Regions from separate parts of the Streptomyces sp. NPDC052042 genome, predicted to be linked through region 3. Evidence: riboswitches for the same ligand, from Rfam matches in the RefSeq annotation. Region 3 holds a riboswitch; each other region holds the start of a gene.

The links. A riboswitch is a leader RNA that binds a small molecule or an ion and turns the genes downstream of it on or off. The one in region 3 is predicted to bind cobalamin.
Region 1: it holds a riboswitch for cobalamin, as region 3 does, so the genes downstream of both, metE (5-methyltetrahydropteroyltriglutamate--homocysteine S-methyltransferase) here and ACIHCL_RS22210 (ribonucleoside-diphosphate reductase subunit alpha) in region 3, are expected to answer to the same signal.
Region 2: it holds a riboswitch for cobalamin, as region 3 does, so the genes downstream of both, ACIHCL_RS14220 (ABC transporter substrate-binding protein) here and ACIHCL_RS22210 (ribonucleoside-diphosphate reductase subunit alpha) in region 3, are expected to answer to the same signal.

What each region holds. Positions count from the first base shown of each region.
Region 1 covers NZ_JBIUBU010000018.1:62,477-73,032, forward strand. The annotation lists gene ACIHCL_RS25935 (GNAT family N-acetyltransferase) at 40-399, opposite strand; gene panD (aspartate 1-decarboxylase) at 429-860, opposite strand; gene ACIHCL_RS25945 (multicopper oxidase family protein) at 1,322-3,220, opposite strand; gene ACIHCL_RS25950 (ATP-binding protein) at 3,578-4,855, opposite strand; cobalamin riboswitch at 5,243-5,465, shown strand; gene metE (5-methyltetrahydropteroyltriglutamate--homocysteine S-methyltransferase) at 5,634-7,952, shown strand; gene thiI (tRNA uracil 4-sulfurtransferase ThiI) at 8,412-9,689, shown strand; gene hypB (hydrogenase nickel incorporation protein HypB) at 10,044-10,556, opposite strand, start outside.
Region 2 covers NZ_JBIUBU010000006.1:329,927-340,482, forward strand. The annotation lists gene ACIHCL_RS14190 (lysophospholipid acyltransferase family protein) at 1-346, shown strand, start outside; gene dnaK (molecular chaperone DnaK) at 1,040-2,920, shown strand; gene ACIHCL_RS14200 (hypothetical protein) at 3,351-3,716, opposite strand; gene ACIHCL_RS14205 (response regulator) at 4,376-5,077, opposite strand; gene ACIHCL_RS14210 (sensor histidine kinase) at 5,049-6,287, opposite strand; gene ACIHCL_RS14215 (alpha/beta hydrolase) at 6,737-7,879, opposite strand; cobalamin riboswitch at 7,986-8,169, shown strand; gene ACIHCL_RS14220 (ABC transporter substrate-binding protein) at 8,212-9,243, shown strand; gene ACIHCL_RS14225 (FecCD family ABC transporter permease) at 9,240-10,382, shown strand; gene ACIHCL_RS14230 (ABC transporter ATP-binding protein) at 10,379-10,556, shown strand, end outside.
Region 3 covers NZ_JBIUBU010000013.1:178,120-188,675, reverse strand. The annotation lists gene ACIHCL_RS22225 (hypothetical protein) at 1-128, shown strand, start outside; gene ACIHCL_RS22220 (DUF3311 domain-containing protein) at 407-694, shown strand; gene mctP (monocarboxylate uptake permease MctP) at 691-2,340, shown strand; cobalamin riboswitch at 2,503-2,636, shown strand; gene ACIHCL_RS22210 (ribonucleoside-diphosphate reductase subunit alpha) at 2,775-5,186, shown strand; gene ACIHCL_RS22205 (ribonucleotide-diphosphate reductase subunit beta) at 5,186-6,205, shown strand; gene ACIHCL_RS22200 (D-Ala-D-Ala carboxypeptidase family metallohydrolase) at 6,459-7,196, opposite strand; gene def (peptide deformylase) at 7,385-8,023, opposite strand; gene ACIHCL_RS22190 (tetratricopeptide repeat protein) at 8,133-9,125, opposite strand; gene ACIHCL_RS22185 (HD-GYP domain-containing protein) at 9,217-10,479, opposite strand.

The DNA.
Region 1 (10,556 bases), on a different contig from region 3:
GGGCCGGCAACCGTCGCGGACCGGTGACCGATGGGCCGACTACAGCTCGGGGTGCGCCTGGAGCTGCTCCTTCGCCCGCTCGACGAGTTCGGCCGACGGAACGGGCGCCAGGTCGGGGTGGCGCAGCGCCCACTTCGCCGCGTACGAGCAGAGCGGGACGACCGGAACCTCTTCCCTGGCCGCCATGACATAGAACTCCTGCACGAGGGCGCCGGCGACGCCCTTGCCCTCGTGGCCGGATTCGACGGCGGTGTGCACGGCGACGAGCGCGGCCGGCTCTCCGTCCATCACGAAGTACGCGATGACTCCGGTGGCTTCGCCGTTCTCGTACGCGAGCAGCTTCCCGCTCGCACGGTCGTCGCGGATCTCGATGTCGGCCCGGCTGGTTCGTTCTGCCACGGCGGACTCTCCCTCGGTGGTGGGACGATTCACGCTCGGCGCCGCGCGGGGACCGCGTGCGGACTCCGCTCGGTGGCGGCACCCGGCACGGGCTCGGAGGCATCGGCGCCGAGCCCGACGATACGGTTGCCCGCGTCGACATGCACGATGCGCGGGGTCAACGCACGCGCCTCGGCGTCGTCGACCTGCGCGTAGCTGATGAGAATGACCAGGTCACCGGGGTGTACCAGGTGCGCGGCGGCGCCGTTGACGCCGATGACACCGGAGCCGCGTTCCCCCTCGATGACGTACGTCTCCAGCCGGGCGCCGTTGTCGATGTCGACGATGTGCACCAGCTCGCCGGGAAGCAAGTCCGCGGCCTCCATCAGGTCGGCATCGATGGTGACGGAACCGACGTAGTGCAGGTCGGCGTGGGTCACAGTGGCCCGGTGAATCTTGGACTTGAACATGGTACGCATCATCGAGGTACTCCCGGTTCAGGCTCCCTGCCTGCGTTTTTGCAGGTCAAGGGCAGTGTCCCTACCTTACAACGAGTCCCGTGCCCGGGCAGCGGCGTTCCCCAGGATTTCCAGGACTCATGCTGACCACTCACCAACCTTTCTGACGCATCATCAGGCGATTGCAGGAGAGTTTCGCCCGCCCTTGCCGACGGGTCCACGGTCGACGACCGTAGTTGATGACTATTCGGCTCGGTGGCCTTCGTCGGTCAGCCTCCGGCGGCGATGGCCCGGGGATCGGACCGACCGAACCGGGCTGGGATCGGTGGAAGGACGATCGGGCGACGATGACGATGAAGCACGTGCCCTGGGGTGTCGGGTGCGTCGGGTGCGTCGGGTGCGTCGGGTGCGTCGGGTGCGTCGGGTGCGTCGCGAGTGTGCTCGCGTGATCCCCGGCATCGCCCGGAGCAGCGAAACCGCCGCCGTCATCCGACCGTGAGGGGGCGCATCATCTCGTTGTCCTCGTGTTCCAGCATGTGACAGTGCCAGACGTACCGGCCCGGCCGGTCGAACGTCGCTTTCAGCCGTGTGACGGCGCCGGGGTGCGCGACCACGGTGTCCTTGAAGCCCCTCTCCCACGCTTCGGGGGGTTGCGCGGGACGACCAGCCATCCGTCGGCCGAGGACCTGGAACTGCACCTCGTGGATATGGATCGGGTGGGCGTCCGTCGTGAAGTTGTGGATCTCCCAGATCTCGGTCGCCCCCAGCGCCGGATTCTCGGTGACGGGGTCGTGCCAGTGCATCGGCACGGCGGCGCCCTTCGCGTCCAGGGTGCCGAGCAGCATCTCCCGGGAAGCGACATGCGGCAGCGTGGCCGAACTCTGCTCGCTGAGGGAGACCTGCCGGACTCGGCCCGCCTCTCCCAGCGGTTCGAACGGCGGCAGCGTCAACTGTGCGGGAGGTACGGTCGTGTCCCGCGTCGTGAGGGTTCCTGTCTCGAACTTCATGATCTGCCCGGTGGTGGCCGGGTCCGCCGGGGAGAAGTCCGTCCCCGCCTTCCCGCCCTGGAACGCCTTGTCGGGCCCCTCGTTGACGAGATACAGCTCCGTTCCGGCCGGAACGGAGGTGAAGTCGACGATGACATCGGCGCGTTCGGCGGGGGCGATGAGCAGTTGGCCGAGTTGGACCGGCGACGGGAGGAAGCCGCCTTCGCTGCCGATCTGCCAGAACGGGAGGGCCGAGGGCGCGGGCCTGCGCGCGAGTGGGTGGGTGACGATCTTCAGGATCAGGTAGCGCGCATTGCACCCGTTGAGGATCCGGAAACGGTATCGGCGGGGCTCGATCCGGAGGAACGGCCAGGTCCTCCCGTTGGTCACCATCGTGTTGCCGAAGAACTCCGGGTTCCAGATCGGGGAAATGTCGCTGTGCGGGATGTACGGTCCGCCGAATCCGTCGAAGGCACTGCGTCCGGACGGGTAGGAGAGGCTGCCGTCGGCATGGAACGAACGGTCCTGGATGACGACGGGTATCTCGTAGTACTTCTGCCCGGGCGGATCGCCTGGCCGGGGGGCCGGTCCGGGCAGCACCCCCTCGGGAAGGTCCGCGTGGCCCCCTCGCAGGAGGTAGAACCCGGCCAGCCCCGCATAGACGTTCAGGCGTGTGATGCCCATGGCGTGATCGTGGAACCAGAAGGTCGAGGCCCGCTCCGCATTGGCGTACTGGAACACGGCTTCGCCCCGGTTCCAGACCTCTCCGTAGCGTTCTTCGAACTTTTCCTTGAACTCCTCGTAGAAGGAACCGACTTCGGTATATCCGGCAGGAAGGTCGAGCGCGTCGGGAAGGTACCAGGCTTCGGTGTACCCGTCGCTCTCCTCCCTGTTCTTTCCGCCGTGCAGATGCGTCACGATCGGCACCGGGCCGGTGTACGGTCCGGGCGTCGAGCGGAACGTGGGACGCGCGTCCCGGCCCCGGGTTCCGCCCGGAGGGTTCGCCCAGTGCAGTGTGGGGTCGACCGGCAGCAGGTGCGGCAGATACCGGCCGTCACGGCCCCGCAACTGGTTCTGCCACCTGACCCGCACGGGCGTTCCCGACCGGGCCTCGATGGTGAAAGCGGGGTAGTGGAAGGAACCGGGATGCCCGGTGGAGCCGTATCCCCACACGGTTGTCGCGGGCAGGCCGGGCGGCAGCACCTGCTGTTGGAACTGCCGCACACCGATGGTGTAGTGGTCGACGGGAGCGCCTACCGCGCCGCGGACCGTCGGCATGGCGGGCGGGACGACGAGGGGTGCGACGTACTTGCCCACCTTCCGCGGGTCGAGGACGCTCCTGTCGGGCGCCACCCACAGCCGTGGTGGGGCGGTGGCGGCGGGAAGGAGCGCGACCATTCCGCCGACCGTTGTCTGAACGAACCTGCGTCTCGTGACCACCCGTATCCTCCGGTACTCGTCGGATCGGCTCCTTCACCGCCGCTTTCTCGGCCCGGCCCCGCGGCCCCCGAACCACCGGCTCGTGCCAGGCCACATCAGGCTGCCGCAGGCGGCCCGGACACGCGCTGCCGGAATACTCCGGGCGAAGGAACTTCCGGGCACCGTCAACGCCCTTCGGCAGGCTGTGAGGCTTGCCCCGCACGGCCTCGTCCCACCGATCGGGCCTCGGCGAGTGCATGCGGCGCGACTGGCCCGATGAAGTGACCACCGGGTCGTGCCGCGATCCGTCATCGGTGGCCCGACTCTCCGGCGGCCTCAGAACCGGCTGTGCTTCTCGATGTCTTCCGTGAACTCCTCGATCGCCCGTGCGGTGAGCGTGGGCCGTGTGTCGGCGATGGCGGCCAGGTAGTCCTCGGTGGTCGCCGGTCGGCCCTGACGGTGCACGACTTCCCGCTCGAACGCCGTCTGCGCTCCCTTGCGCGCCGCGAACTCGATGTCGGCCGGGGTGAACAACTCGCTGGCCGCCACCAGTTGGGCCAGGTCGACCCAGCCGTCCGCGTTCCCGAGATAGCGGGCCCAGATCGCCGCGCGGGCGGTCGGGTCGGGGGGCCCGATGGGGATGACGCAGTCGAACCGGCCGGGGCGCAGGAAGGCCGCGTCGAGGGAGCGCACCGAGTTGGTGGCACAGGCCAGCAGGCGGGAGTCCTGCTCGCGGAAGACGGGGATGAGTTTGAGCAGTTCGTTGGTCACCCCGTGGCCGGGATCGACCGCCTTTCCGGAGCGCGCGCCGGCGATTTCCTCGACCTCGTCGATGAAGAGCAGCACCGAGTCCAGTTCCGCCAGTTCCGCGAAGGTCTCCCGCAGTGCCGCGGCCAGCCCGTCGCCCGTGTCGGCCGCGAGCCGGGACGGGAAGAGCTCCACGAACGGCCAGCCGAGCCGTGAGGCGACCGATTTGGCGAAACTCGTCTTCCCGGTCCCGGGCGGGCCGAAGAGAATGATGGCCTTGGGCGGCACCACGCCGTAGCGGTCGGCCAGTGCCGGTTCCTCGAGCGGAAGCACCACACGGCGTTCGACGACCTGCTTCTCCCGGTCCATGCCGGCCATGGCGTCCCAGAGGTCCCCCGGCAGCATGCGCCCGCCCAACGCCGCCAGGACATCGGTGTTCGCGGCTCCGGGCGGTTCGATCTTCTCGTAGTAGGTCAGGTCGTCGCGGAGCCGGTATCCGGCGTTCTCCAGAGCCTTCGTCCCGGTGGCACCCGCGGGCAGCAGTGCGCTGACATGGCGGACGCCCTGTGCGTGCAGGCGCCGCTCCAACTCCGTGAGCAGTGCACTGCCGGCCCCTCGCTCACGCCAGTGGGAGGCCAGGGCGACGAGGAGGACCCATCCTCGTCCCCCGTGCGCCTGAGCCACGGCCATGCCCACGAGTTCGTCGCCGACCACCGCGACCACCGACGGCTGGCCGGCCTTGGCCGCGGCCATCACCTCGGACACCGGAAAGACCGGGTCCCGGCAGGCCGAACGGGACTGGTCCCAGACCTGGATCGCCTGGTCGAGATCGCCCTCGTGATAGTCGCGCAGATGCCAAGCGGGCATCGCCACCACCTCATCCGGCCCAGAGGTGCCATTGTCCCCTGCCCGGGCCGGGCCTGCTCATCGGCCGCGGATCCGGTGGCGCGGACGCCTACGGACCGGGTACAGGTCGTCACGGCGGGACTCGCCCGCGCGCCTCCCGCACCCCGGTCCGCCCGGCATGGAACGCTCGCACGCACGGCCGCACCGGGTGGCGTGCGGCCCCCGGCGGTGCCCTCGGCGGTGGTGGCGGCAGCCGCCGCGCCGACGGCCGGGGGGCGACGGCCCGCGTCTCGGGTGCGGGTGGAAGGGCGAGCGCCGCCTCCCGCCGCGTGGTGTCCCGGGCTCCGGGTGTCCCACTTCACCATCCGGATGCTGGACATGGCGCCTTCCTCCCGTGCGACACCCCGTAAGCTGCCCGGTGCAGCTGGTTCACCCCGTCCGCCAGGCGGGGTGTCGCAAGAGGGAACCCGGTGGGAATCTGGGACTGCCCCGCAGCGGTGAGCGGGAACGACCGCCGTCATACGCACTGGACCCGATGCAGAGGGTCCGGGAAGCGACGGCCAGTAGGTGTCCTCGCACGACGAGGACGTGCCCGCGAGTCCGAAGACCTGCCAACTGCCCGCGCGCGAACGACTCGTGCGTGGACATCCCGGTGACCTCGAGGGCGGGTCGGCGTACATACCAGACGGGACGACCGTGCCTATGCCGCGCGGGGTCGTCGTGGTCAGGTTCGTCATTCCCTTCGCGCTCTCGTCCCGTCTCCGGGATCTCAGGGATTCATCTCGCGAAGGAGATCTCCGTGACAGCGAAGTCCGCAGCCGCGGCAGCACGGGCCACCGTGTACGGCTACCCCCGCCAGGGTCGGAACCGTGAACTGAAGAAGGCGATCGAGGGCTACTGGAAGGGCAGCGTCACCGCCGACGCCCTCCGTGCCACCACCGCCGAACTGCGCCGCACCAACTGGCAGCAGCTCGCCGACGCAGGCATCCATGAGGTGCCCACCGGCGACTTCTCGTACTACGACCACGTCCTCGACACCACCGTCATGGTCGGCGCGATCCCCGAACGCCACCGCGCCGCCGTCGAGACCGACGCCCTGGACGGCTACTTCGCCATGGCTCGCGGCACACAGGACGTGGCCCCGCTGGAAATGACCAAGTGGTTCGACACCAACTACCATTATCTGGTACCGGAGTTGGGGCCGCACACGGTGTTCACCGCCGATGCGTCCAAGCAGGTGGCGGAACTCGGCGAGGCTCTGGCGCTCGGCCTCGCCGCACGGCCCGTGCTCGTCGGCCCGGTCACCTACCTTCTGCTCGCCAAGCCCGCCCCGGGCGTGCCGGCGGACTTCGACCCGCTCACCCTGCTGGACCGGCTGCTCCCGGTGTACGCCGAGGTCCTCGCCGACCTGCGCGCGGCTGGTGCCGAGTGGGTGCAGCTCGACGAGCCCGCCCTCGTCCAGGACCGCACCCCGGCCGAGCTGGACGCCGCCGAACGGGCCTACCGCGGCCTCGGTGCCCTCACCGACCGGCCGAAGCTGCTGGTCGCCTCCTACTTCGACCGGCTCGGCGAGGCACTGCCCGTGCTCGCGAAGGCCCCGGTCGACGGGCTGGCGCTGGACTTCACCGAGCGGGCGTCCGCCAATCTGGACGCGCTCGCCGCCGTCGGCGGACTGCCCGGCAAGCGCCTGATCGCCGGTGTCGTCAACGGCCGCAACATCTGGGTCAACGACCTGTCCGCGTCACTGACCACACTCGGCACCCTCCTGGGGCTGGCCGACCGGGTCGACGTGTCGGCCTCCTGCTCTCTCCTCCACGTGCCGCTGGACACGATGGCCGAGCGGGACATCGAGCCGCAGATCCTGCGCTGGCTGGCCTTCGCCGAGCAGAAGACCGCCGAGATCGTGACCCTCGCCAAGGGCCTGGCCCAGGGCACCGGTTCGATCGCCGCCGAACTCGCCGTCAACCGCGCCGATCTGGCGTCCCGCGCCGGTTCGCCGATCACGCACGACCCGGACGTCCGGTCCCGCGAGTCGACCGTCACGGAGGCGGACGCCCGCCGTTCCCAGCCGTACGCCGAGCGGGCAGCCGCCCAGCGCGCCCACCTCGGACTGCCGCTGCTGCCGACCACGACCATCGGTTCCTTCCCCCAGACCGGTGAACTGCGCACCGCCCGCGCCGACCTGCGCACCGGACGCATCGACACGGTCGGCTACGAGGAGCGCATCAGGGCCGAGATCCAAGAAGTGATCTCCTTCCAGGAGAAGACCGGCCTGGACGTCCTCGTGCACGGCGAGGCCGAACGCAACGACATGGTCCAGTACTTCGCCGAGCGGCTCACCGGCTACCTCGCCACGCAGCACGGCTGGGTCCAGTCCTACGGCACCCGGTACGTGCGTCCGCCGATCCTGGCCGGCGACATCTCCCGCCCCGAGCCCATGACCGTGCGCTGGACGACGTACGCCCAGTCCCTCACCTCACGCCCGGTCAAGGGCATGCTCACCGGACCGGTCACCATGCTCGCCTGGTCCTTCGTCCGCGACGACCAGCCCCTCGGCGACACCGCTCGCCAGGTCGCCCTCGCCCTGCGCGACGAGGTGAACGGCCTGGAGGCGGCCGGGACTTCCGTCATCCAGGTCGACGAACCCGCACTGCGCGAGACCCTGCCCCTGCGCGCAGCCGACCGGCCGGACTACCTGGCGTGGGCCACCGAGGCGTTCCGTCTGACGACGAGCGGTGTGCGGCCGGACACCCAGATCCACACCCACATGTGCTACGCCGAATTCGGTGACATCGTCCAGGCCATCGACGACCTCGACGCCGACGTCATCAGCCTGGAGGCCGCCCGCTCCCACATGCAGGTCGCCCGCGAACTCGCCGCCCACGGCTACCCGCGCGAGGCCGGGCCGGGTGTCTACGACATCCACTCGCCCCGCGTGCCCGGCACCGAGGAGGCTGCCGCGCTGCTGCGCACCGGTCTGAAGGCGATCCCGGCCGAGCGGCTGTGGGTCAATCCCGACTGCGGCCTGAAGACCCGCGGCTGGCCCGAGACCCGCACCTCCCTGGAGAACCTCGTCACCGCCGCCCGTACGGTCCGTGAGGAGCTCTCCGGCTCCTGATGCCCGCCGCAGCGGCCGGGGAAGGGCCGTCCACGTTCCTTCCCCGGCCGGTCGACGCCGGCGCGTGCGCCGCCCCTGGTCACCGGGCCGAATCAACTGATCGTGCCGCCGGGCAGGAGAAGGTGCGAGACTTCACGCATGAGCTGCCGGAGGACCGTACCGGCTGGAACTCCGGCACTCCGGCACCTTGTACGAGCCGCTCGGACTGATGGACGACGTGGCCGTCCTCGTCCGCTACGACGCCGAAAAGACGCTGATCGACTTGGGTTATCCTGCCCGCTTCGGCGCAGAGGAGACAGAGGTCGAGCGGAGGAGACAGAGGTCGATCCGGAGATCCTGGCCGCGCCGTCCCCGGGCACCGACGAGAACCCCGACTTCTTCTCCGGCCCCGGCTCCTCCTATGTCATGGGCAGGGCGGAGGACACCACCGACGACGACTGGGATTTCTGAGAGGTTCATATGTCCGACAACCCCCGTGTGCCCGCCGCCCGGGCCTCCGCAGGCGATTCTTCGGCTTCCTACGGCCCCTGCGTGCTGCTCAAGCACGGCGAGATCTTCCTCAAGGGCCACAACCGCCACCGCTTCACCAAGCAGCTGCACGACAACCTCCGGGTCGCGCTGCACGGTGTCGGTGGCTCGACGTGGATCAAGCTGGCCCAGAACGTCACCGTGCTGGGCGGCCAGGTTCCGCAGGAGGCGCTGGTGGAGCGGGCCCGGCGGGTCATCGGTTTCAATTCCGTCGCGCCGGCCGTGCGGGTGCCCAGCACGCTGGACACCATCACCGCGGCGGCAGTCGACGCCCTCGGTTCGGTGTGCGGCAAGCGCCCGGTGCGCTTCGCCGTACGGGTGCGGCGGCGGGACAAGAAGTTCCCGCTGACCTCGTCCCGGATGGAGGCGTACCTGGGGGCTCGTGTCCTGGAGGCCGTGGCCGGCCTGTCCGTCGACCTCACCGCACCCGACGTCACCCTCGCCGTCGAGATCGACCGCAAGGAGACGTATCTGTCCTGGGAACGGTATCCGGGGCTGGGCGGGCTGCCCGTGGGCTCCAGCGGCCGGGCCCTGGTGCTGCTCTCCGGCGGTTACGACTCGCCCGTCGCCGCCCACCGGGCCATGCGGCGGGGTCTGGCGTGCGACTTCGTTCACTTCAGCGGCGCCCCATACACGAACCCGTCGTCGGTGTACAAGGCGTACGCGCTGGCCCGCGAGCTGAATCGCTACCAGCAGCCCGGCGATCTGCACGTGGTGGCGCTCGGCAAGGCCCAGAAACAGCTCGCCGTGGCGGGCGCCGGGCGGCTCCAGGTCGTCGCCCAGCGGCGGCTGATGGTCCGCACCGCCTCGGCACTCGCCGTCCGCACCGGCGCCCAGGCGCTGGTGACGGGCGACAGTCTGGGGCAGGTGGCGAGCCAGACGCTGGCCAACCTGGCCGCGGTGGACGAGGCGGCGACGCTGCCCGTGCTGCGACCGCTGATCGGCTGGGACAAGCAGGAGATCATCGACGAGGCCCGGTCGATCGGCACCGCCGAGATCTCGGTCCTCCCCGACGAGGACTGCTGCAGCCTGCTCGCCCCGCCCCGCGTGAGCACCCGGGCCCGGCTGCCCGAGCTGCGGACGGTGGAGCGGCGCCTCGACCTGGACGAGGTGGTCGAGGCACTGCTCGGGGCGGCCCGGGTGCTGCGGCCCGGCCAGGACGACCAGGAGGAGCCGACGACCGTCGGCAGCTGCCCGGCACCCGCCTGACCCCCCTCCTCTCGTTCCACGGTCCTCCCGACACGACCGCCTCCGGCACCGGCCGCCGGCGGGGGTGGTCGTGGCGGGCCAGGAGTGGATGAGCGCGCTGTGGACCAGCTGCTCGGTGATGTGGGCGGTCCAGCCGGTGATGCGGCTCATCATGTGGAGCGGGGCGAAGACGGGGGTGCCGAAGCCCGTGATCTTCCGCTCGGCGACCTGCGCCCCGTCCGGCCGCTGCTCGGCCTGCCGCGGGGGGCGTCCCGAACAGAGGCGCACGGGCGTCACCTCCCGGCCGTCCACCGCCGGCGCGCCCGTGCCCGTGCCCGACGGCCGGGCCGCCCGGCCCCGACCCCGGCCTCCGGTTCATCCCGGATGGTGCGCCCGCTCGTCCAGCCAGTCGTACCAGCCCGACAGTCCCTCTCCGGTGGTCGCGGAGACCTGGAGCGTCTTGAGGTTCGGACGGACGGATCTGGCGTGCTTCTCGCATTGATCGGGATCGAAGTCGACATAGGGGAGCAGGTCGATCTTGTTGATGATCATGAGATCCGCGACCGCGAACATGTGGGGGTACTTGATGGGCTTGTCCGTGCCCTCCGTGACCGAGATGATCACGACCCTGCTGCGCTCGCCGAGGTCGAAGAGGGCGGGGCAGACCAGATTGCCCACGTTCTCGACCAGGAGCAGCGATCCTGCCGGTGGGGCGAGGGTGGTGAGCGCGCCGCGCACCATCTCCGCGTCGAGGTGGCATCCGGCACCGGTGTTGATCTGCACGACGGAGCCGCCCGCGCCTCCGATCCGCTCGGCGTCGAGCGTCGTCTCCTGATCTCCCTCGATCACCGCGACCGGACGACCGCGGCCGGTCAGGACCCTGATGGT
Region 2 (10,556 bases), on a different contig from region 3:
ACTGATCTACGGCGAAGGCGGCCTGCCGCGCCGCGAGGACCCCGGCGAGGCCGCCCCTCGCCCCTTTCGCAGCGGTCTCGCGCGACTCACGCGCAGCACCGGAGCCCCCGTCGTTCCCCTCGGCCAGGCCGGTGCCCGGCGGATCGTCTCCGGCAGCCGCCCCAAGCAGATGGCCGGACTGGTCACCGCACCCCTGCGCCGCCCCGGTGTTCACGTCCATGTGGGAGCCCCCGTCGTGCTGACCGGCACCCACGCCGCCCGCACCGCGCACGCCCACCGAGCGGTGACCGCGGCCTGGCGTATCGCGGCCGAGCGACTCGGCGAGCGACTCGTACCCGACGCCTGAAGGAGACGGCGACGCGGGAGCGCCCCACGCGCACGCCGCCGACTCCTCCGCGGTCCGGCCGGTGCGCGGACGGGGCCGTGCCCACCGCTGCCGCGCGGTGCGGCGACCGACCCGGCGACGGGGGCCCGAGGAAGCCGGGCAGGGTGGGCAGCGGCTGACCGTGGCCGGTCGACGCCCTGCCGCGACGACCGGGCAGCGCCCGCCCCCTGGCGCGTCGGACCGGTGCGGTGACCGGCGCCGCACGGTGGGGCCGTTCCCCGTCGCGCACTGCGCCCGCCCCCGTTCCGCCTGTAGCATATTAACCAAATAGCGACAAATGGGATGCCGTGCAGGCGGTGACGCACCCCGCCCCGATGGGCCCGGTGCGCATGTCCACGCGCGGACGGAACGGGAGCGTTCCTCCGCCGCGTGACGCCCGGCACAGGACGCGTCCCGGCGGCAGCCCGGTCGGGGCGGGGCGGAAACACCGCCGGTCCTGCTTGTACCGACACGCGCGGCGACGGGAGCCGGGCCGCGCCGTACGGGCGCGGCGGCGAGGTACAGCCGCGGCATCCCGGTGCCGGGACCGGCGGCATGTGCCGCAAACGGGGCGGACGCCGCAGGAAGGCGCACCAGTCCACCCAAGGCAGCGGCACGGGTCCGCTGATCGCCCGCCGCCAGGGCATCGGGCCCTGCTGTGAAAGGGAGGCAGTCATGGCGCGGGCAGTGGGCGTCGACCTGGGAACGACGAACTCCGTGGTGGCGGTTCTGGAGGCCGGTGAGCCCACCGTGATCACGAACACCGAGGGAGCGCGGACCACTCCCTCGGTGGTGGCGTTCGCCAAGAAGGGCGAGGTGCTGGTCGGTGAGGTCGCCAAGCGCCAGGCGGTGACGAATGTCGAGCGCACCGCGCGGTCGGTGAAGCGGCACGTGGGAGACGCCCAGTGGCGATTCCCCGAGTCCGGTGACATCGACGGCAAGCGATACACGGCGCAGGAGATCTCCGCGCGGGTTCTGCAGAAGCTGAAGCGGGACGCCGAGGCGTACCTCGGGGACGACGTCAAGGACGCGGTGATCACCGTGCCCGCGTACTTCAACGACGCGCAGCGCACCGCGACGAAGGAGGCCGGGCAGATCGCGGGCCTGAACGTCCTGCGGATCATCAACGAGCCGACGGCCGCCGCGCTGGCCTACGGCCTCGACAAGGAGAACGACCAGACGATCCTCGTCTTCGACCTCGGTGGCGGCACCTTCGACGTGTCGCTGCTGGAGATCGGTGAGGGCCTGGTGGAGGTGAAGGCGACCAACGGCGACACGCACCTCGGTGGTGACGACTGGGACCAACGGGTCGTCGACCACCTGGTCGAGCGGTTCAAGAACGGCTACGGCGTGGACCTGTCCAGGGACAAGATGGCATTGCAGCGTCTGCGCGAAGCCGCGGAGAAGGCGAAGATCGAGCTGTCGTCGGCGACCGAGACGACGATCAACCTGCCCTACATCTCGGCGTCCGCCGAGGGCCCGCTGCATCTGGACGAGAAGCTCACGCGCTCGCAGTTCGAGCAGTTGACGGCGGCTCTGCTGGAGCGGTGCAAGACGCCGTTCCACAACGCGGTCAAGGACGCCGGGATCAAGGTGTCGGACATCGACCATGTGATCCTGGTGGGCGGTTCGACGAGGATGCCCGCGGTGACCTCACTGGTACGGGAACTGACCGGCAAGGATCCGCACAAGGGCGTGAACCCGGACGAGGTCGTCGCCATCGGCGCCTCGCTCCAGGCCGGTGTTCTCAAGGGCGAGGTCAAGGACGTCCTGCTGCTCGACGTCACCCCGCTGTCCCTCGGTATCGAGACCAAGGGCGGCATCATGACGAAGCTGATCGAGCGCAACACCACGATCCCGACCAAGCGTTCCGAGATCTTCACGACGGCCGAGGACAACCAGCCGTCCGTTCAGATCCAGGTCTACCAGGGCGAGCGCGAGATCGCCGCGTACAACAAGAAGTTGGGTGTGTTCGAGCTGACCGGCCTGCCGCCGGCCCCGCGCGGTGTCCCGCAGATCGAGGTCTCCTTCGACATCGACGCCAACGGCATCATGCACGTCACCGCCAAGGACCTCGGCACCGGCAAGGAGCAGAAGATGACCGTCACCGGCGGCTCCTCGCTGCCGAAGGGCGACATCGACCGCATGGTGCGCGAGGCCGAGCAGTACGCGGAGGAGGACCGCCTGCGCAAGGAGGCCGCCGAGACCCGCAACCAGGCGGAGTCCCTCCTCTACCAGACCGAGAAGCTGCTGAAGGACAACGCCGACAAGATCCCCGGCGATGTGCGTTCGGAGACCGAGGAGGCCCTCGCGGAGGTGCGGGAGAAGCTCAAGGGCGAGGACACCGCCCAGCTCCGCGCCGCCACCGAGAAGGCGAGCGCGGCCGCACAGCGGATCGGCTCCGCCCTCTACGCGCAGGCCCGCGGCGGGGCGGCCGGTGACGGCACGGCCGGAAGCGGCTCCCCCGACGGTTCCGGGCCCGGTACGGGCGGGGGCGAGGACGAGGTGGTCGACGCGGAGATCGTCGACGACGAGCGAAAGGAGAGCGGCGGGTGAGCCGCGCCCGTGCACCGGAGCGTCGTGCGCTCGCGTGCACCGGAGCGTCGTGCGCTCGCACGCGGCCGGACCGGGTCCCGGTCGACCGACCGGTTCCCTGCGCCATCGCAGAAGTTGCTCCGTGCCGTCGGGTGATCAGCCGAGAACGAGCGGGAGTTGAGACGACGAGCGGGAGTTGAGGAGTCGAACCGCCGGTTCGACGCCGTCCGCGTTCGTCGGGGCGAGCCGTCCGGTGCCGGTCGGAAGAGCGTGCGCGTCAACGTCCGCATCGGAGAAGGACGCGGGGGTTCGACCGCATCCGGGCCGGGTGCGGTCCTCACGACGACCTGCTGGGTCGGAGGTCACGCAAAGCTGTCCGGGTCGGCTCTCGTCGGGGCGGCGGGCGGCTGTACAGACGCCGCCCGCCCGTCGCCCCTGCTCGGCAGGTCGCTCAGCCGGCGGTGTGATCGTCGGCCGTGGTGCCGATCCTCGCGGTCCTGCTGACCCACTGGGACAGGGTGAGCTGTGCGGCCGACTGCGTCCGGGCGCGTCGGCCGGACGCCACCCCACGGTGCTCGGCCCGGCCACCGGCGCCCGGCTCCTGCCCCTGGTTCCGGTCGGCGCGGTCGGCCAGCGCGTCGCGGAGCAGCAACAGGTGTGCGGGCGGGGTTCGGAATTCGGCCTTGGCCCGGTACGCGGGGCGGCTCGCCGGGTGTCCTCCCGAGGTGGCCGCCGCGTCGGCCCTGGCAGCGGCGGAGGCGGGCGTTTCGGCCGGTCGTTCGCCGATCGTGCTGCGCTGCTTGGTTGCAGTGAACATGGGAGGGGTTCCTTCCTGTGCTGCGGTGCCGGTCGCGCGGCCGTCGTGGCTGGGATTCGGGCACGGGAGTCCGGGGCGGGCGTCGTGCTGGGGCGATGCCGGATCGCCGGACGCGGGCCACGGTTCCGGGGAACGGCTCCCGGCAGCCGTGCGTCCTGCCGACTGCGTCGGAGGCACCCGCGTGTCGCGGTGCGTCCGTGAGTCGGATACCCCGGTCCCGAGGAGCGACACTCCGTGCTCGGTGTGCCGCTCAGGCGGGCGGGGGCGACCGATGGCGGCCGGGGAGGGGTTCGTGGCCCCCGCGCCGACGCCGTGGCGGCCGGTGTCCGGCCCGGCGGCGGTGGGGCGGCGGGTGGCGGCGGATGCTGTGCCGGTGAGGCGGGTCGCGTCATCCGCGTCGTACCGCTCTGCCGGGCCGTGTGCTTCGGTCATGGCGACACCTCCGTTCGCCATCCCACTCTCGCCCGGAGGCGACCCCCGGCGCGTCGTCCCGCCGCAGCGATTCCCGACTACCACGGCCGTGGTACCCGGACCGCACGCCTACCACCGGTGGGAACGGACTGTCACCGTGGCATCACACCGGCCCCCGCGACCGCGTGCACCTACGCCCCCATGCCCGCAACGCCCCCCGTTGCCCGCGTGCGCGCCCGCGCATGCGGCTACGGCTGCATGGACGGCTGCGAAGGTCCGGAGTCCGCCGCCGGACTCACCAGGCCGCACTGATACGCGATGACGACGAGCTGGGCCCGGTCACGGGCCGCCAGCTTGGTCATGGCCCGGTTGACGTGGGTCTTGGCGGTCAGCGGACTGACGAACAACCGATCGGCGATCTCGTCGTTCGACAGCCCCAGTGCCACCAGCCCCACGACGTCGCGTTCCCGCGGTGTCAGGCACCCCAGCCGCTCGTGCACCCCCGCCGGGCACGGCTCGGGCTGGGCGAGGAAGCGCCCGATCAGCGCACGCGTCGCCGACGGGGACAGCAGTGCCTCGCCGGCGGCGATCGTGCGGACGGCGTCGAGCAGTTCCTCGGGCCGGGCTCCCTTGCCGAGGAAGCCGCTCGCACCGGCGCGCAGCGCCTCGGCGACGTGCTCGTCGTCCTCGAAGGTCGTCAGGATGAGCACCTTCACCTCGCCGAGATCGTCGGCCTCACTGATGAGCCGTGTGGCTTCGAGACCGTCCATCTCGGGCATGCGGATGTCCATCAGGACCACGTCGGGGCCCTGCGCCCGTGCGAGGTCCAGCGCCTCCTGCCCGTTGGACGCCTCCCCCACCGTCTCCATGTCGTCCGTGGAGTCGAACAGCATCCTGAAGGTGCCCCGCAGCAGGGCCTGGTCATCGGCAAGCAGCACGCGGATCGTCATGCCCGTCCCTTCTCGGTGGTTCGCCCATGACCGGGCCGGGGCGCAACGGCAGCTCGGCCGTCACGGTGAAGCCGCCTTCCGGGCGGGCGCCCGCGTACAGCCGTCCGCCGACCGTGGAGGCGCGCTCGCGCATCCCGATCAGCCCGTGGCCCGCTCCCGGGTGGGTGTGGTTCGCCACGGTTCGCCCGTCGTTCTCGACCGTGATCGTCAGCCGCTCGGGCCGGTAGTGCAGGAACAGCCGGGCGTGATCGGCCCCCGCGTGCTTGTGCACATTGGTCAGGGCCTCCTGCACGATGCGGTACGCGGCCAGGTCGACCGCCGGGGCGAGCGGTTCGGCGACTCCGAGCCGGCTGTGGTTCACGGTCAGACCGGCCCTCTCGAACGACGCCAGGAGCGCCGGAACGCGGGCGAGGCCGGGCATCGGGTCGCGTGGCGTCACCGGGTCACCGGACTGCCGCAGCAGCCCGACGGTCACGCGCAGTTCGTCCAGGGCGGACCGGCTGGTGTCCCGGATGTCCTCCAGCGCGGCCAGGATCTTCTCCGGTCTCCGTTCCACGAGGTGGACCGCCACACCCGCCTGGGCGTTGATGAGGGCGATGTGATGGGCGACGATGTCGTGGAGTTCTCGGGCGATCCGCACCCGCTCGGCCGCCACCCGCTGCTGCGCCTCCTGTTCGCGGGTCCGCTCGGCGTGTTCCGCCCGCTCCTCCACCGCGGCCACATAGGCACGTCGTGAGCGCACCCCGTCACCGACGGCGGTGGGCAGAGCCGTCCACGCCAGCATCGCCGCGTTGTCGGGGGCCAGCCAGGAGCGCGGGTCGCACAGTACGGCGGCGCCCACGAGTATGGCGGCCGACAGGGGCGCCGCGGTCCAGGTCACGCGCCGGTCGGTGAGCACGGCGACGGTGTAGACCGACACCAGGACGGGGCTGATGACCAGCGGGCTCTCCCGGAATCCGAACACCTGGAAGGCCACCCCGCAGCCGACCGCCACGGCCAGTACGCCGACCGGGTGACGGCGCCGCCACACCAGCGCGGAGCAGCCGATGCCGGCCAGCACCACCGCCTGCCAGCGCAGGGAGAACTCGCGCTCGTGCGGAATGATCGAGGCGGCCACGACCGACAGGACGAACAGCACGACCAGGCCCACCGCCTCCATCACACCGAACCGGGACCGCTCCCCCCGCTTCCGAGCACTGTTCGCCGCCATGCCACCACCGTAGGGTCGGCGACCGCCCCGGGCATCGTCTCGCGGACGGGACGTTCGGCCTCCGCCACCGGTCGTCCGGCCCCTCCCGGCACCCCCGAAAGCCGGTGCCCACGCGTCCGCCGGGCCTTGGGCGGCGACCGGACCGAACGTCCGGCGGGGCCGTCACGATCGCCCGGCCGGATGCTCAGGACGGCTCCATTCGGCCGACGCCCGGCCGGTGCGGCGCCGCCGCGACGTCCCCGACACGCCGCTGCCCCACCCCGGCCGTTTCGCCGTGGGCGGGGCCGGGCCGGGCAACCTGCGGTACCACCGGTCGTCCGACGGGCGGCGGTTCGGTGGACGAGCGAGTGCGCGGGCGGACGACGCCGACGTACACCGGCGAGCGCGCGGACGGCCGACGGGCCGGATCCCCGGCCGGGGATCCGGCCCGTCGGCCGTCCGGCGTCGGTTCAGACGCCCTTCGTCGGGGCGATCCTCCCCACCCACGGCGACAGTTCGGTCGTCAGCCAGCGGAAGACCTGTGGCACCTGCCGCTTCCACAGTCCAATGGTGTGCGGTCCGGTCACCTGCGCCACCACCACCCGCGTCGGAGGTACCGCCGCCCGCCGCAGCGCGAGGCCGTCGCGATAGCCGTCGTCTCGGCTGCCCGAGAGGTAGAGCGCCACGCGCGGAGGCGTGGTCGCGTGGCGGAGGATCCACAACGGGTTGTTGACCCGCCGCAGCTCCGGGTCGCGGGCCGTGAGGGAGACGCGTTCGGCGGCCGGGTCGTTGTAGCCGGACAGGCCCACGGCGGCCCGGTACCGGTCGGGGTGGGCCAGTGCCATCTTGACGGCGCAGTGCGCCCCGGCCGAGAAGCCGGCCACCGCCCAGCCGCCGGCACTGCCGCGCGCGCGGAAGGTGTCGATCACCATCTGCCGGACGTCCACGCTCAGCCACGACTCGGCGTCCACGACGCCCGGTACGTTGGCGCATCCGGTGTCCTGACCGGCCAGCAGATTGGTGCGCGGTTCGACGAGGATGAACGGGGCGATCCCGCCGCTGCGCATCTCGGCCGCCAGCTGGGACTGAACCCGCAGGCTGCTGAACCACGCCTTGGCCGACCCGGGAAAGCCGCCGAGGAGTTCGACCACGGGGAACTTCTGGTGCCGGAACGCCGGCTGGTCGTACTGCGGCGGCAGCCACACGTACACCTCGCCGCGCACCCCCGACACCCGGCCGCGCAGCTGGGTGACACGGACGTTCGGCCCCATCCGGGGGTCGTGCGCGGGCTGGAACTCCTGGACGGTCTTCGGCTCGTTCGCCAGGTCCTTGTGGCTCCCGAGCCCGTCGCGCCCGAGGTCCGGGGCGGCGACGACGTGGTGTCCGGTGCCGAGCAGGTCGGACCAGCTGTCGTACAGCCCGTTGGTGTTGTTGACCACTACGAAGACGCTCAGCACGGCCGCTCCCTGCGCGAGGAGGACCATCGTCAGACGGGTCGCGCCGCGCACCACGGCGGGGCCGCGCACCCGCCCCCACAGCAGCAGGGGCAGCGTCACGCTGATCACGGCCAGCACGATCGTGGCCAGGAAGAAGGGTGTCCCCGTCAGGTTCATCACGGCACGGAGGATGTCGCACACAGGACGATGCTTTACCCGCTTTTCGACCTTTTTACGTCGAACGCGAGACGTCGGGAACCCCGTGTTGACGCCGCGACCTCGAAGAAACGTAGTATCAGCAGGTCATCGCCGCGACGGGAGACAGGAAGCCGGTGCGAATCCGGCACGGTCCCGCCACTGTGACCGGGGAGTGCAACCCTTCGACATGCCACTGCGCACGGCGCGGGAAGGCGGGGGGGAACGTCGATCCGGGAGTCAGGACACTGGCCTGTCGCGGGCCCGTTGTGAGGAGCGCGGACTCCCCAGGAAGGCTCTACGTGTACTTCGGCATGCTCGGCCGCCCCTGTTCTCCCTCTGCCCGGCCCCGTCGCACCCTGCGCGCCGCCGCCGGGGCCTTGGCCCTGACCACCGCCCTGCTGACGGCCGGCTGCGGCGCCGGTGACGACTCACCCGGAAAGCCACGGACGGGCGCGTCACCGGCCAAGGGTTTCCCCGTCACCGTCGACAACTGCGGCGTCACGACGACGTACGACGGACCGCCCTCGCGAGTGGTCACCATCCATCAGCACCCCGCCGAACTGATGCTCGCCCTGGGGCTGAAGGACCGCATGGCCGGTACCGCCTTCCCCGACTCGGCCGTCCTGCCCGAACTGAGCAAGGACTTCGCGGCCATACCCGAACTGGCGAAGAAGGAGCCGTCCTTCGAAACCGTCCTGGACGCGGAGCCGGACTTCGTCTACGGCGGCTACGGAAGCGCGTTCGCCGAGAACGAGGGCCGGTCGCGCAAGGCGTTCGCCGCGGCGGGCGTCGACACCTACCTCAACCGCGAGTACTGCGGCAGGAATCGGGTGACGATGCGGGACACCTACGACGAGATCCGCACCATCGGCGGCATCTTCGGCGTCCCGGACCGCTCCGCCGAACTGGTCGCCGATCTCCGCGGGCGCGTCGACCGGGCCGCCGCGGCGGTGAAGAACAGGCCCGCCGTACCCGTCTTCGTCTACGACAGCGGCGAGAAGACCGCCTTCACCGCGGGCGGGAAGGGCCTGGGCAACGACCTGATCGGCCTGGCGGGCGGCCGGAACGTCTTCGCGGACCTCGGCGACGTCTTCGGAGACGTCTCCTGGGAGCAGGTGGTGGCCCGCAAGCCCGAGGCCGTGGTGATCTACGACTACGCGGGCTCCGGCAGCGTCGAGCAGAAGAAGCGGTTCCTGCTCTCGCAGCCCGCCCTCGCCGACGTCCCGGCCATCAGGAACAAGCGGTTCGTGGTCCTGCCGCTGACCGCGACCCTCGTCGGCATCCGGTCGGCGTACGCCGTCGACGGCCTGGCGCGCGGCCTGCATCCCGAGAGCTTCCGATGACGCGGACGCCCGTGGGAACCGCCCCGGCCGATGGAACGGTCGAGGGGGCGGCCGACGGGGAGACGCGGCGCCAGCGGCGCCGCGGCAGCCCGTCGGGGCGCGTTCCGCTCGCTCTCGCGCTGACCGTCCTCGCGCTGCTGCTGGTGGCCTCCGTCACGGCGGGTCTGGCCATCGGCTCGGTGCGCGTACCGCCCGGCCAGGTGTGGGGCATCGTGACTCACGCGCTGGGCGCCGACTGGCGGGAGCCGTCCTGGACCCGGGCCCGGGAGACGATCGTCCTCGATGTGCGGGCGCCGCGGGTGCTGCTCGGTGCGGTGACCGGCGCCGGACTGGCGGTGGTGGGCACGGCCCTGCAGGCCCTGATCCGCAATCCGCTGGCCGAGCCGTACCTCCTGGGGGTGTCCTCCGGCGCGTCCCTGGGCGCGGTCTCCGTGATCGTGCTCGGCCTGGGCGCACTCGGCCCCGTCTCGCTGCCCGCCGCCGCGTTCGCCGGTGCCCTGGGCGCACTGGTGTTGGTGTACGCGGTCGCGCGCACCGGCGGCCGCATCACCTCCTCGCGGCTCGTGCTGTCCGGTGTCGCGGTCGCGTCGATCCTGACCGCGGTGACCAATCTGCTGCTGCTCACCACGGGCCGGGGCCACGAGGCCCGTGCCGTCCTCGCCTGGACCCTCGGCGGCCTGGGCGGAGCCGGCTGGGACGCGCTGTGGCTGCCGGTCGTCGCCCTGCTGCTGGGCATCACCGTCCTCCTGGTGCAGGCACGGAACCTGAACCTGCTCCTGGCGGGCGAGGAGGCCGCGGGCACGATGGGGCTCGACGTGGCCCGGTTCCGGGCACGCATGTTCATCCTGCTGTCTCTCGTCACCGGCATCCTGGTCGCGGCGGCGGGGCCGATCGGCTTCGTCGGTCTGATGCTGCCGCACACCGTGCGGCTCCTCGTCGGCGGCGAGCACCGCCGCGTCCTGCCAACAGCCGCTCTCGGCGGAGCCGTCTTCCTGATCTGGGCCGACATCGCCGCCCGCACCGTCGCGGCACCGATGGAACTCCCGGTGGGAGTCCTCACCGCGCTGTGCGGCGGACCCTTCTTCCTCTGGCTCATGCGCCGCGACGCCCGACGCAGCGCCGCAGGAGGAACGGCATGAGCGACACGACCGAACACACCGCCGGCGCCGCCCTGACCGTCGACGGCGTCACCCTGACGGCCGGTGCGCGCCACCTGGTCCGGGACGTCACCCTCCGGGCCCGCCCGGGTGAGGTCATCGGCCTGGTCGGTCCCAACGGCAGCGGCAAGTCCAGTCTGCTGCGCGCCGTCTACC
Region 3 (10,556 bases):
GCGTGGGGCCCGCAGGATCCTTCGACATCAAGGGTCCGTGGCGCACCTCCGGCTGGTCCAGCGCAACCTGCTCGGGAAACCACACCTCGACGGTCACCGGGTATGTCGAGGTTGAACTCGGGAACTAATCGATTCACCGGACCCCTTTCCTCCGGCCGTCAATTCCGGGCCGAGAGGAGAGGGGTTTCCCACAGCAACACACCACACCCCAACGGGTACGGCGCTTCGGACGTTCACCGCCTAGCAGATTCAGCACATTCCGATACCTGACACAGTGGTTCGATTTACACGTTCTCGGCCTGCGAGATTCCGAAAAGGGCTTCCTCAACGGCGACTCGATCCCCTAGATTTCCTGCGCGTCACAGCCAGGTGAGCAGCGAGGGGACGGAGTCGCCGCGTGTCAGTCATTCCGAGGGACGAGTCGGCCAACCCCGAGAACGTGGCGGCGGGACCCGCCGGAAGACCGCCGGCGATCACACCGTTGCGGGTGGTCGTCGCCCTCTGTCTCGTCGCGCCGTTTGTCGCGATGCTCTGGGTGGGCTCGTACGCGAAGGTGGATCCCGCCTTCATCGGCATTCCGTTCTTCTACTGGTACCAGATGCTCTGGGTGCTGGTCTCCACCGCGCTCACCGCGATCGCCTACCGGCTGTGGCAGCGCGACCAGCGCGCCCGCGGGGGAGGTGAGCGGGCGTGAAGGACGGTGTGAACGGCGTCGCGCTCGGCGTCTTCGTCTTCTTCTTCGCGGTCGTCACGGTCATGGGCTTCCTGGCGGCGCGCTGGCGCAGGGCCGAGAACGAGGCCAGCCTCGACGAATGGGGCCTGGGCGGCCGGTCGTTCGGCACCTGGGTCACCTGGTTCCTGCTCGGCGGAGACCTGTACACCGCGTACACCTTCGTCGCCGTTCCCGCGGCGATCTACGCGGCGGGTGCGGCGGGCTTCTTCGCCGTGCCGTACACGATCCTGGTGTACCCGCTGATCTTCACCTTCCTGCCTCGGCTGTGGTCGGTCTCGCACCGGCACGGGTACGTGACCACGTCCGACTTCGTCCGGGGTCGCTTCGGCTCGAAGGGGCTCTCGCTGGCGGTGGCCGTCACCGGCCTGCTCGCCACGATGCCGTACATCGCGCTGCAACTCGTCGGCATCCAGGCGGTCCTGGACGTGATGGGCGTCGGCGGCGGCGAGAACACGCACTGGTTCGTCAGGGATCTGCCGCTGCTGCTCGCGTTCGCGGTGCTCGCCGCGTACACCTACTCGTCCGGTCTGCGGGCCCCCGCGCTGATCGCGTTCGTCAAGGACGGCCTGATCTACCTGGTCATCGTGGTGGCGATCGTCTACATCCCGATCAAGCTGGGCGGGTTCCACGACATCTTCGCCGCCGCACAGGAGAAGTTCGCGGGTCCGCCCGGCGGGAAGCCGACCGGTTCCCTGGTACCCGCCGAGGCGGGCCAATGGGGTTACGCCACCCTGGCATTGGGCTCGGCACTGGCCCTCTTCATGTATCCGCACTCGATCACGGCGACCCTCTCCAGCGGCAGTCGCGAGGTGATCCGGCGCAACACCACGATCCTGCCGCTGTATTCGCTGATGCTGGGCATGCTGGCGCTCCTCGGCTTCATGGCGATCGCCGCCGGGATCGTGGTGGAGAACGGACAACTGGCGATCCCTCAGTTGTTCGAAAACATGTTTCCCGACTGGTTCGCGGGGGTGGCCTTCGCCGCCATCGGCATCGGCGCGCTGGTGCCCGCCGCGATCATGTCCATCGCGGCGGCCAACCTCTTCACCCGCAACATCTACAAGGACTTCCTCAGACCGGACGCGACGGCCGAGCAGGAGACCAAGGTCTCCAAGCTGGTGTCGCTGCTGGTGAAGGTCGGAGCCCTGGTCTTCGTCCTCGCCATGGACAAGACGGTCGCGATCAACTTCCAGCTGCTGGGCGGGATCTGGATCCTCCAGACGATGCCGGCCCTGGTCGGCGGCCTGTTCACCCGCTGGTTCCACCGCTGGGCGCTGATCGCGGGCTGGGCGGTCGGCATGGTGTACGGGACCGTCGCCGCGTACGGGGTCTCCAGCCCGACCCAGGCGCACTTCGGCGGATCGTCCGCCAAGATCCCCGGCATCGGTGAGATCGGCTACATCGGTCTGACGGCGTTCGTGCTGAACGTGGTGGTGACGGTGGTGCTGACCTTCGTCCTGAACGCCGTGAAGGCACCCGCCGGCATCGACGAGACCTCGCCCGCCGACTACACGACGGACGCGGGCGACCCGGGCGTCCGGGCGGTGCCGCCGCCGGCCGTGCCGGAGCCGCCGAGCGCGGCGGCGGCACCGGGCGGAGGCCGCTGAGGACGGCCGCCCCGACGGCCCGCAAACGGCCCGCCGAGCCCCTTTCCCGAGGGGCGCGGCGGGCCGTCCGTCTTCTTCCCGCGAGGGCCGCAGCGCGCGTCCTACGGCCTTGACTGGAGTCGGCCGACACAACATCTGGGGGCGGCGGCATCGAGCGGCCCCCACATGTATGCTCATGCTCGCTGTCGTCGCAGGGGAATCCGGTGCGAATCCGGAACTGTCCCGCAACGGTGTATTCGGTGTGCTTTTGCACACTCGAACGAGTCCGACGACCTGCCGACAGCGCATCCGGCTCGACCGAACCGGATGCCAGACGTCCGGGCCTCGCGGATGGGCCGGCGGACGCCGTACGCAGTGCCGCCCCGTCATGGGTTCCACGCTGCCCGGCCGCCCGTCTCCCCGCAGGCCCCGAGCCGAGCGAGGGAGAGCACCGCGTGACCATCGCGCCAGCCGATCCGGCCTCAGTCGCCGTGTCCGAAGCGGACAAGTCCGGGGGTACCGCACACGACGAGCCGGGAACCGCGCTGCTGCGGACCCTGACCGCCCTCACCGCCGACCTGCCCGACACCGACCCCGGCCGGGTGGCCGCCGCCGCGCTGCGCGGGCGCTCCGCCCGGGCGGACGAGGCAGAGCTGCGCTCGCTGGCCACCGAGGCCGCCGCGGGGCTGATCTCCGAGGACCCCGCCTACTCCCGGCTCGCCGCCCGGCTGCTGACCCGTACCATCGCGGACGAGGCGGCGGGGCAGGGCGCGGTCTCCTTCTCCGCGTCCGTCGCGGTCGGCCACCGCGAGGGACTGATCGCGGACCGCACCGCCGCGTTCGTCGCGGCGCACGCGACCGCCCTGGACGCCCTGGTCGAACGCTCCCTCGCCGATGGCGCCGACGACCGGTTCGGCTACTTCGGGCTGCGCACCCTCCACAGCCGCTATCTGCTGCGCCACCCGCACACCCGCCAGGTCATCGAGACACCGCAGCACTTCATGCTGCGGGTCGCGTCCGGTCTCGCCGAGGACGACTCCCCGCGTGCGCTGGACGAGGTCGCGGCGCTGTACGGGCTGATGAGCCGGCTCGACTACCTCCCCTCCTCCCCCACCCTGTTCAACTCCGGCACCCGGCATCCGCAGATGTCGTCCTGCTACCTGCTGGACTCCCCGCTCGACGAGCTCGATTCGATCTACGACCGCTACCACCAGGTGGCGCGGCTCTCGAAGCACGCGGGCGGCATCGGTCTGCCGTACTCCCGCATCCGGGCCCGCGGTTCGCTGATCCGGGGCACCAACGGGCACTCCAACGGGATCGTGCCGTTCCTGAAGACGCTCGACGCCTCCGTGGCCGCGGTCAACCAGGGCGGGCGCCGCAAGGGGGCCGCCGCCGTCTACCTGGAGACCTGGCACGCGGACATCGAGGAGTTCCTGGAGCTGCGCGACAACACCGGTGAAGACGCCCGCCGTACGCACAACCTGAACCTGGCGCACTGGGTCCCGGACGAGTTCATGCGCCGGGTCGACACGGACGGCGACTGGTCGCTGTTCTCTCCCTCCGACGTGCCCGGTCTGGTGGACCTGTGGGGCGAGGAGTTCGACGCCGCGTACCGGGCCGCCGAGGCCAAGGGGCTGGCCCGCAAGACGCTTCCGGCCCGGGAGCTGTACGGCCGGATGATGCGCACCCTCGCGCAGACCGGCCAGGGCTGGATGACCTTCAAGGACGCCGCCAACCGCACCGCGAACCAGACCGCCGAACCGGGCCGCGTCGTCCACTCGTCGAACCTGTGCACCGAGATCCTGGAGGTCACCGACGACGGCGAGACGGCCGTCTGCAACCTGGGCTCGGTCAACCTCGGCGCGTTCGTCGACGGCGGGGACATCGACTGGGAGCGGCTGGACGCCACCGTCCGCACCGCCGTGACCTTCCTGGACCGGGTCGTCGACATCAACTTCTACCCGACGGAGCAGGCCGCCCGCTCCAACGCCAAGTGGCGTCCGGTGGGTCTGGGCGCCATGGGCCTCCAGGACGTCTTCTTCCAGCTGCGGCTGCCGTTCGACTCCCCCGAGGCCCGCGCGCTCTCCACGCGGATCTCCGAGCGGATCATGCTGGCCGCATACGAGGCGTCCTGCGATCTCGCGGAGCGTTCGGGTCCGCTGCCGGCCTGGAAGGAGACGCGGGCCGCGCGCGGAGTGCTGCACCCCGACCACTACGCCACCGAGCCGTACTGGCCGGAGCGCTGGGAGGCGCTGCGCGCCCGGATCGAGCGGAGCGGGATGCGCAACTCGCTGCTGCTCGCCATCGCGCCGACGGCGACGATCGCCTCGATCGCGGGCGTGTACGAGTGCATCGAGCCGCAGGTCTCCAACCTCTTCAAGCGCGAGACGCTCAGCGGGGAGTTCCTCCAGGTCAACGCGTACCTGGTGGAGGACCTGAAGCGGCTCGGCGTATGGGACGCCCGGACCCGCGAGGCGCTGCGCGAGGCGAACGGCTCCGTGCAGGGCTTCGCCTGGATCCCCGAGGACGTGCGGACCCTGTACCGCACGGCGTGGGAGATCCCGCAGCGCGGCCTGATCGACATGGCGGCGGCCCGTACGCCGTTCCTCGACCAGAGCCAGTCGTTGAACCTCTTCATGGAGACGCCCACCATCGGCAAGCTCTCCTCGATGTACGCGTACGCCTGGAAGAAGGGGCTGAAGACGACGTACTACCTGCGGTCCCGCCCCGCCACCCGGATCGCCCGCGCCGCCTCCGGCCGCACCGCGGCGACCGCCCCCGTTCCCGCCCAGCAGACGCCGGTCCCCGACGCGGATGCGATCGCCTGCTCCCTGGAAAACCCCGAGTCCTGCGAGGCCTGCCAGTAATGACCGACGCCAACTCCTCCAAGAACCTGCTCGACCCGGGCTTCGAACTGACCCTGCGCCCCATGCGCTACCCGGACTTCTACGAGCGCTACCGGGACGCGATCAAGAACACCTGGACCGTCGAGGAGGTCGACCTCCACTCGGACGTCGCCGACCTCGCGAAGCTCTCGCCGGGCGAGCAGCACCTGATCGGGCGGCTGGTCGCGTTCTTCGCGACGGGCGACTCGATCGTCGCCAACAACCTCGTTCTCACGCTGTACAAGCACATCAACTCCCCCGAGGCGCGGCTCTATCTGAGCCGTCAGCTGTTCGAGGAGGCCGTGCACGTCCAGTTCTATCTGACGCTGCTGGACACCTATCTGCCCGACCCGGACGACCGGGCGGCGGCGTTCGCGGCGGTGGAGAACATCCCGTCCATCCGCGAGAAGGCGGAGTTCTGCTTCAAGTGGATGGACTCGGTCGAGAAGATCGACCAGTTGGAGACGAAGGCCGAGCGCCGCCGCTTCCTGCTCAATCTGATCTGCTTCGCGGCGTGCATCGAGGGGCTGTTCTTCTACGGCGCGTTCGCCTACGTCTACTGGTTCCGCTCGCGGGGCCTGCTGCACGGCCTCGCCACGGGCACCAACTGGGTGTTCCGGGACGAGACCATGCACATGAGCTTCGCGTTCGACGTCGTGGACACCGTCCGCAAGGAGGAGCCGGAGCTCTTCGACGACGAACTCCAGCAGCAGGTCACCGACATGCTGAAGGAGGCCGTGACGGCGGAGCTGCAGTTCGCCCGCGATCTGTGCGGCGACGGCCTGCCCGGCATGAACACGGATTCCATGCGGCAGTACCTGGAGTGCGTGGCCGACCAGCGCCTCGCCCGGCTGGGCTTCCCGACGGTCTACGGCTCCGAGAACCCGTTCTCGTTCATGGAGCTCCAGGGCGTACAGGAGCTGACGAACTTCTTCGAGCGCCGGCCGTCCGCCTACCAGGTGGCGGTGGAGGGCTCGGTCGACCTCGACGAGGACTTCTAGTGCCGCGCTAGTCCGGAAACCGCCGCTCTCCGAGCCCGGCTTCCGAGAGGTGGCACGCCGTGCGGTCGTAACGGGCCGCCCGGCGTCCGCCGGCCGCCCGGCGCCGCGCCACCGGTTCGTCCGGTCGCCGGGCACCACGCCCCGCACGCCCGCCGCCGGACTTCCGCGGTCCGGCCGACCGGCCGGGGCGGGCGCGGTCGCGCCCGGGGCGCGGCAGCCGGGCATGACCGGTGCCCGCGCCCCGGGACGGGCGTCAGATGCCGCAGCTCGAAGCCGACCAGAAGCGGTTGGGGCCCTGGTTGACGTGGACGTGGTCGCCGTGACCCGGGTAGCCCGGGCCGAGGATCCCGTTGAAGCCGTGGTAGCGGGCCTGCTTGGCGAGGGTGCACAGGGAGTGCGGACCGGCGCCGATGTCGGCGGCGTCCCCGTACAGATGGCGGCTGTTGGACGCGCCGCCGACCGCGCTGTTGCAGGAGGTCGAGCGGAATCCGCTGGTGATCCGGATCGACTGGTCGCCGAGCGCGTGCCGCAGCGCCTCCAGCTTCCACATGGTGCTCAGCGCGTTCGCCTTCGCCGTGCCCGCCGCCACGGCGCCACCCGTCCAGGTGCTGTTGCACCGGTTGTGCTCGGCATAGGTGAAGTGGATCGGGGTGCAGTCGTTGTCCTGGAGTGCGTACAGCTTGGCCTGGGTCGCCGGGCCCGCGATGCCGTCGGCGGCGAGGCCGTAGGCGGCCTGGAACCGCTTGACGGCGGCGGTGGTCGCCGGGCCGTAGGAACCGTCGATGGCGAGCACGGAGTTGTATCCGGGGTATCCCGCCACCCGTATCTGGAGCTGGACGACGTCATTGCCGGTGGCGCCCGGGGACAGCGTGCGGGTCCAGGTGTAGCAGCCGTCGGCCTGAGCGGTTCCGGCGGTGGCCACGGCCCCACCCAAGGCGAAAGCCATGGTCATGACAAGACCGAGCAGGAGTCGTGCGGTACGTCTGAGCATGAAGGGCTCCTTGTCGCAGCGAAGGCGTACGAGGTGTGGTCAGAGAGCCTGTCGGAGGAGTCGACGCGCGTCAACCATCCACAGGCGAAAGGAAATTGACACCCCGGTGAGCGCGAAGCGCGATGGGCCCGGTCCCTCCGCCGGAGGGACCGGGCCCATCGGTGAACGCCGGTGGGCGCCGGGCGTACTCAGTCGTTCGGAACGGTCTCGTAGCGCGGCGTGCCCTCCGCCATCTGCCGCAGCGCGTCCTTGCGGTCGCGCTTGGAGAGCCGGTCGATGTACAGGTACCCGTACAGGTGGTCCGTCTCGTGCTGGAGGCAGCGGGCGAAGTAGCCGTGGCCCCGCACCTTGATCGGGTTGCCCTTGGCGTCCTGTCCGCGCACCACCGCGTAGTCCGGGCGGGCCAGCGGGGCGTACGCCGTGGGGACGGACAGGCAGCCCTCGTTGGAGTCGTCCAGCACCCGGTCCTCGGGCGCCAGCTCCTCCAGCACCGGGTTGCAGACGGCGCCCACATGCCGCACGCCCTCGTCGTCGGGGCAGTCGTAGACGAAGACCTTCAGGTCGACGCCGATCTGGTTCGCGGCCAGGCCCACGCCCTCCGCGGTCCGCTGGCTGGCGAACATGTCGTCGATCAGCCGGGCCAGGTCGTCGTCGAACTCCGTGACGTCCTTGCACTCCTTGTGCAGCACCGGGTTGCCCACGACCGTGATCGGACGGGAGGTACCACGCTCGCGATGCGCCGTCTCACGCGCCTCGCAGTCCTCGGTGTCCACGACGAAACCCTCGTCGTCGACGCTGATCGGCTCGTCCGTCTCCTGCTGCGCCATGTCCGCCGTACGCCTTCCTCAAAAACCTGAAACCCGGGCGCCGCGGGCCATGTGTGGCCTTCGGGCTCCGGGCACCGCGACCGGTGCCCGTACAGCCTACGGGCACCAGTCAGCAGACTTCTTCGAGATCCCGCCACTCACGGCTGTCCGGACTGTCCGCGACCCAGCCGTCCAGCAGGCCGCGCACCAGTCCGGCCGGGGCCGCTATCCCGCACTCGCGCTCCGGCAGCCACAGCTCACCGGCCGTGCGGTGCCCCAGCGGGCCCGGGTGCCCCGGCTCGCTGTGGTCGTGCGGGTCCAGGTGATCGCCGTCGCCCTCGTCGCTCTCCATCCGGCTCTCCGAACAGGCCCGGCACAGCAGCCGCACGGACGACGACCAGTCCTCCGCGGCGAACCCGGCGTCGGACGCCAGCCGCTCCAGCGCGTCCCGGTCCGCCTCCGTGGCCGCCTCCAGCAGCACCACCCAGGTGGGGACGGGCGACGGCGCCCACAGCTCGATCTCGTCGAAGACCGGGTAGGCGGGCCCTGCGGCGGTCACCCGCTCGCCGTTCGGCACACCGTCGTGGAGCACGACCTCGCCCCAGCGGCGGCCGGAGGACGGCAGCGGGATGGAGAGCACCTCGATCCGGGCCGGGTCGAGCCTGCGGCCCCACACCACCTCGGCCTCGCCCTCCGGCGACAGCCGCACCGCCGCGCTGCCCAGCTCCATGCCGACGGGCTCGCTGCCCGCCGCGGAGGTGTGCTGGCCGACTCCCGGCACCTTCAGGCCGTACGCCTGCCAGGCACGGCGGGCCAGCGGCCAGTCCTGGAGCGCCGTGGCGGCGATTCCGACGTTCCACCAGTCGGGAGCGCCGGCGTCCTTGTCGAGCAGCGCCACGGCCCTGAGACCCGCGGCTCGCGCCTGTTCCCAGTCGTGCCGGAACTTGTGCAGCAGCGCCAGGTTGAACCACGACTCCGAGAGCCAGGGCTCCAGGTCCGCCGCGCGTGTCAGCAGCGCGCCCGCGTCCTCGTACCGGCCGTCGCCGATCAGCGTGAACGCGCGGTCCGTGGCCTGCCGCCACGAGGCGGAGGGCCGATGCCGTACCTTCCCGAAGATCCTCACGATTCCCGCCCGTTCCGACTGGACACCCTCGTTTTCCGCTCCTCTTCGCATCCAACCATGCCGGGCCGGACGCCCGCTCATTACCCATGGGTTACCCGGGCGGGACGGGCACCAGACCGCCCCGGGCCAGAACCCGGGCCAGTGCCTCCACGACCTCGGGCTGGTAGTCGTGACCGGTACCGAGCCTGAGCCGTTCCAGCGCCCCGAGCGGCCCGATGGGACCTTCCCCCGACAGGTCGTCGTATGCGTTGACCGCCCGCACGATCCTGGCCGGCAACGGCTGTTCGCGATACGGGTCGGCCTGCCGTTCCACCACGACGGCGACCTCGCCGTCCACCCCGGTCTGCCGGACGACCGCCCCGCCCAGCAGCGCGATGCGGCGCTGCTCGGCGGCGGGCAGGACGGCCGTCGCCCCGTCAGCGACCGGATCGACGAGGGAGAGCTGGCCGATGTCGTGCATCAGCGCCGCGTACTCAAGCACCAGCAGCCGGTTCCCGGTCAGGCCCAGCTCACGGCCGACGGCGACGCAGAGCGCCGCGACCCTGCGGGCGTGCCCCGGCCGGGTGTATCCGGCGATCTCGGTGGAACGGGCGAGTGAGGTGATCGTCTGCCGGTAGGTGGCGCGCACCGCGACGAACCTGCGGAACGCGACCTGGGTCAGCAGCAGCGGTACGCACAGGACGGGCAGCGCCCACAGTCCGGCGACCGCGATCCCGAGGGCCATCACGACGCCGGTCGCGCAGACCGCCGAGCCGATGCCCATGAGCCCCCGCAGTTCGTCGCGGAGCAGCGGCCCGTAGGGGGCCGGGGTGCCACCCGCGCCCCGGCGGGCGCGCGGGGCGGCGGAGCGCGAGCGCACCAGCAGGGCGGCGAGCACGGCATCGCACAGTCCGGTCAGGACGAGCAGCAGTAGAGGGAGCATGACGTGGTACGGCCCCTCGCCGAACCGGCCGGCGGTGTGCGCCGAGCCGTGCAGCGGCTGGAAGCACACGGCGGCGAAGCCGACGGTCAGGAAGCGGCGGGCCACCCGGTCGGCCGTCGGCGTGCTGCCGCGTGCCAGCTGGGGCACACAGGCGACCAGCTGCGCCGCCAGGAGCACGGCGATCACCTGGAGGACGTCGTGTCCGGCGGGTTCGCCGCCGACCCGGCCGAGGAGGGCGTACGCGAGCGCGCCCGCCGCCCCGAGCGGTGCGGGCTCGCGCTCGCCGGGCAGTGCGCCCCAGCGGGCCAGTTCGCCGACCGTGATCAGCAGACCGAAGGCCAGGGCGGTGCCCGGGTCGTGGACACCGGCCCAGAGCGTGTGGCCGAGCCCGGCGAGGGCGAGCAGCACGGCGGTGGCCCGGATGGCCAGCACGGCGGGCGGCGCCGTCCCGCGCCGCTCGCGGAAGCGGGCCCGGCCGCCCCGCGCACGAGGCCCGGTGCGGACGTCGG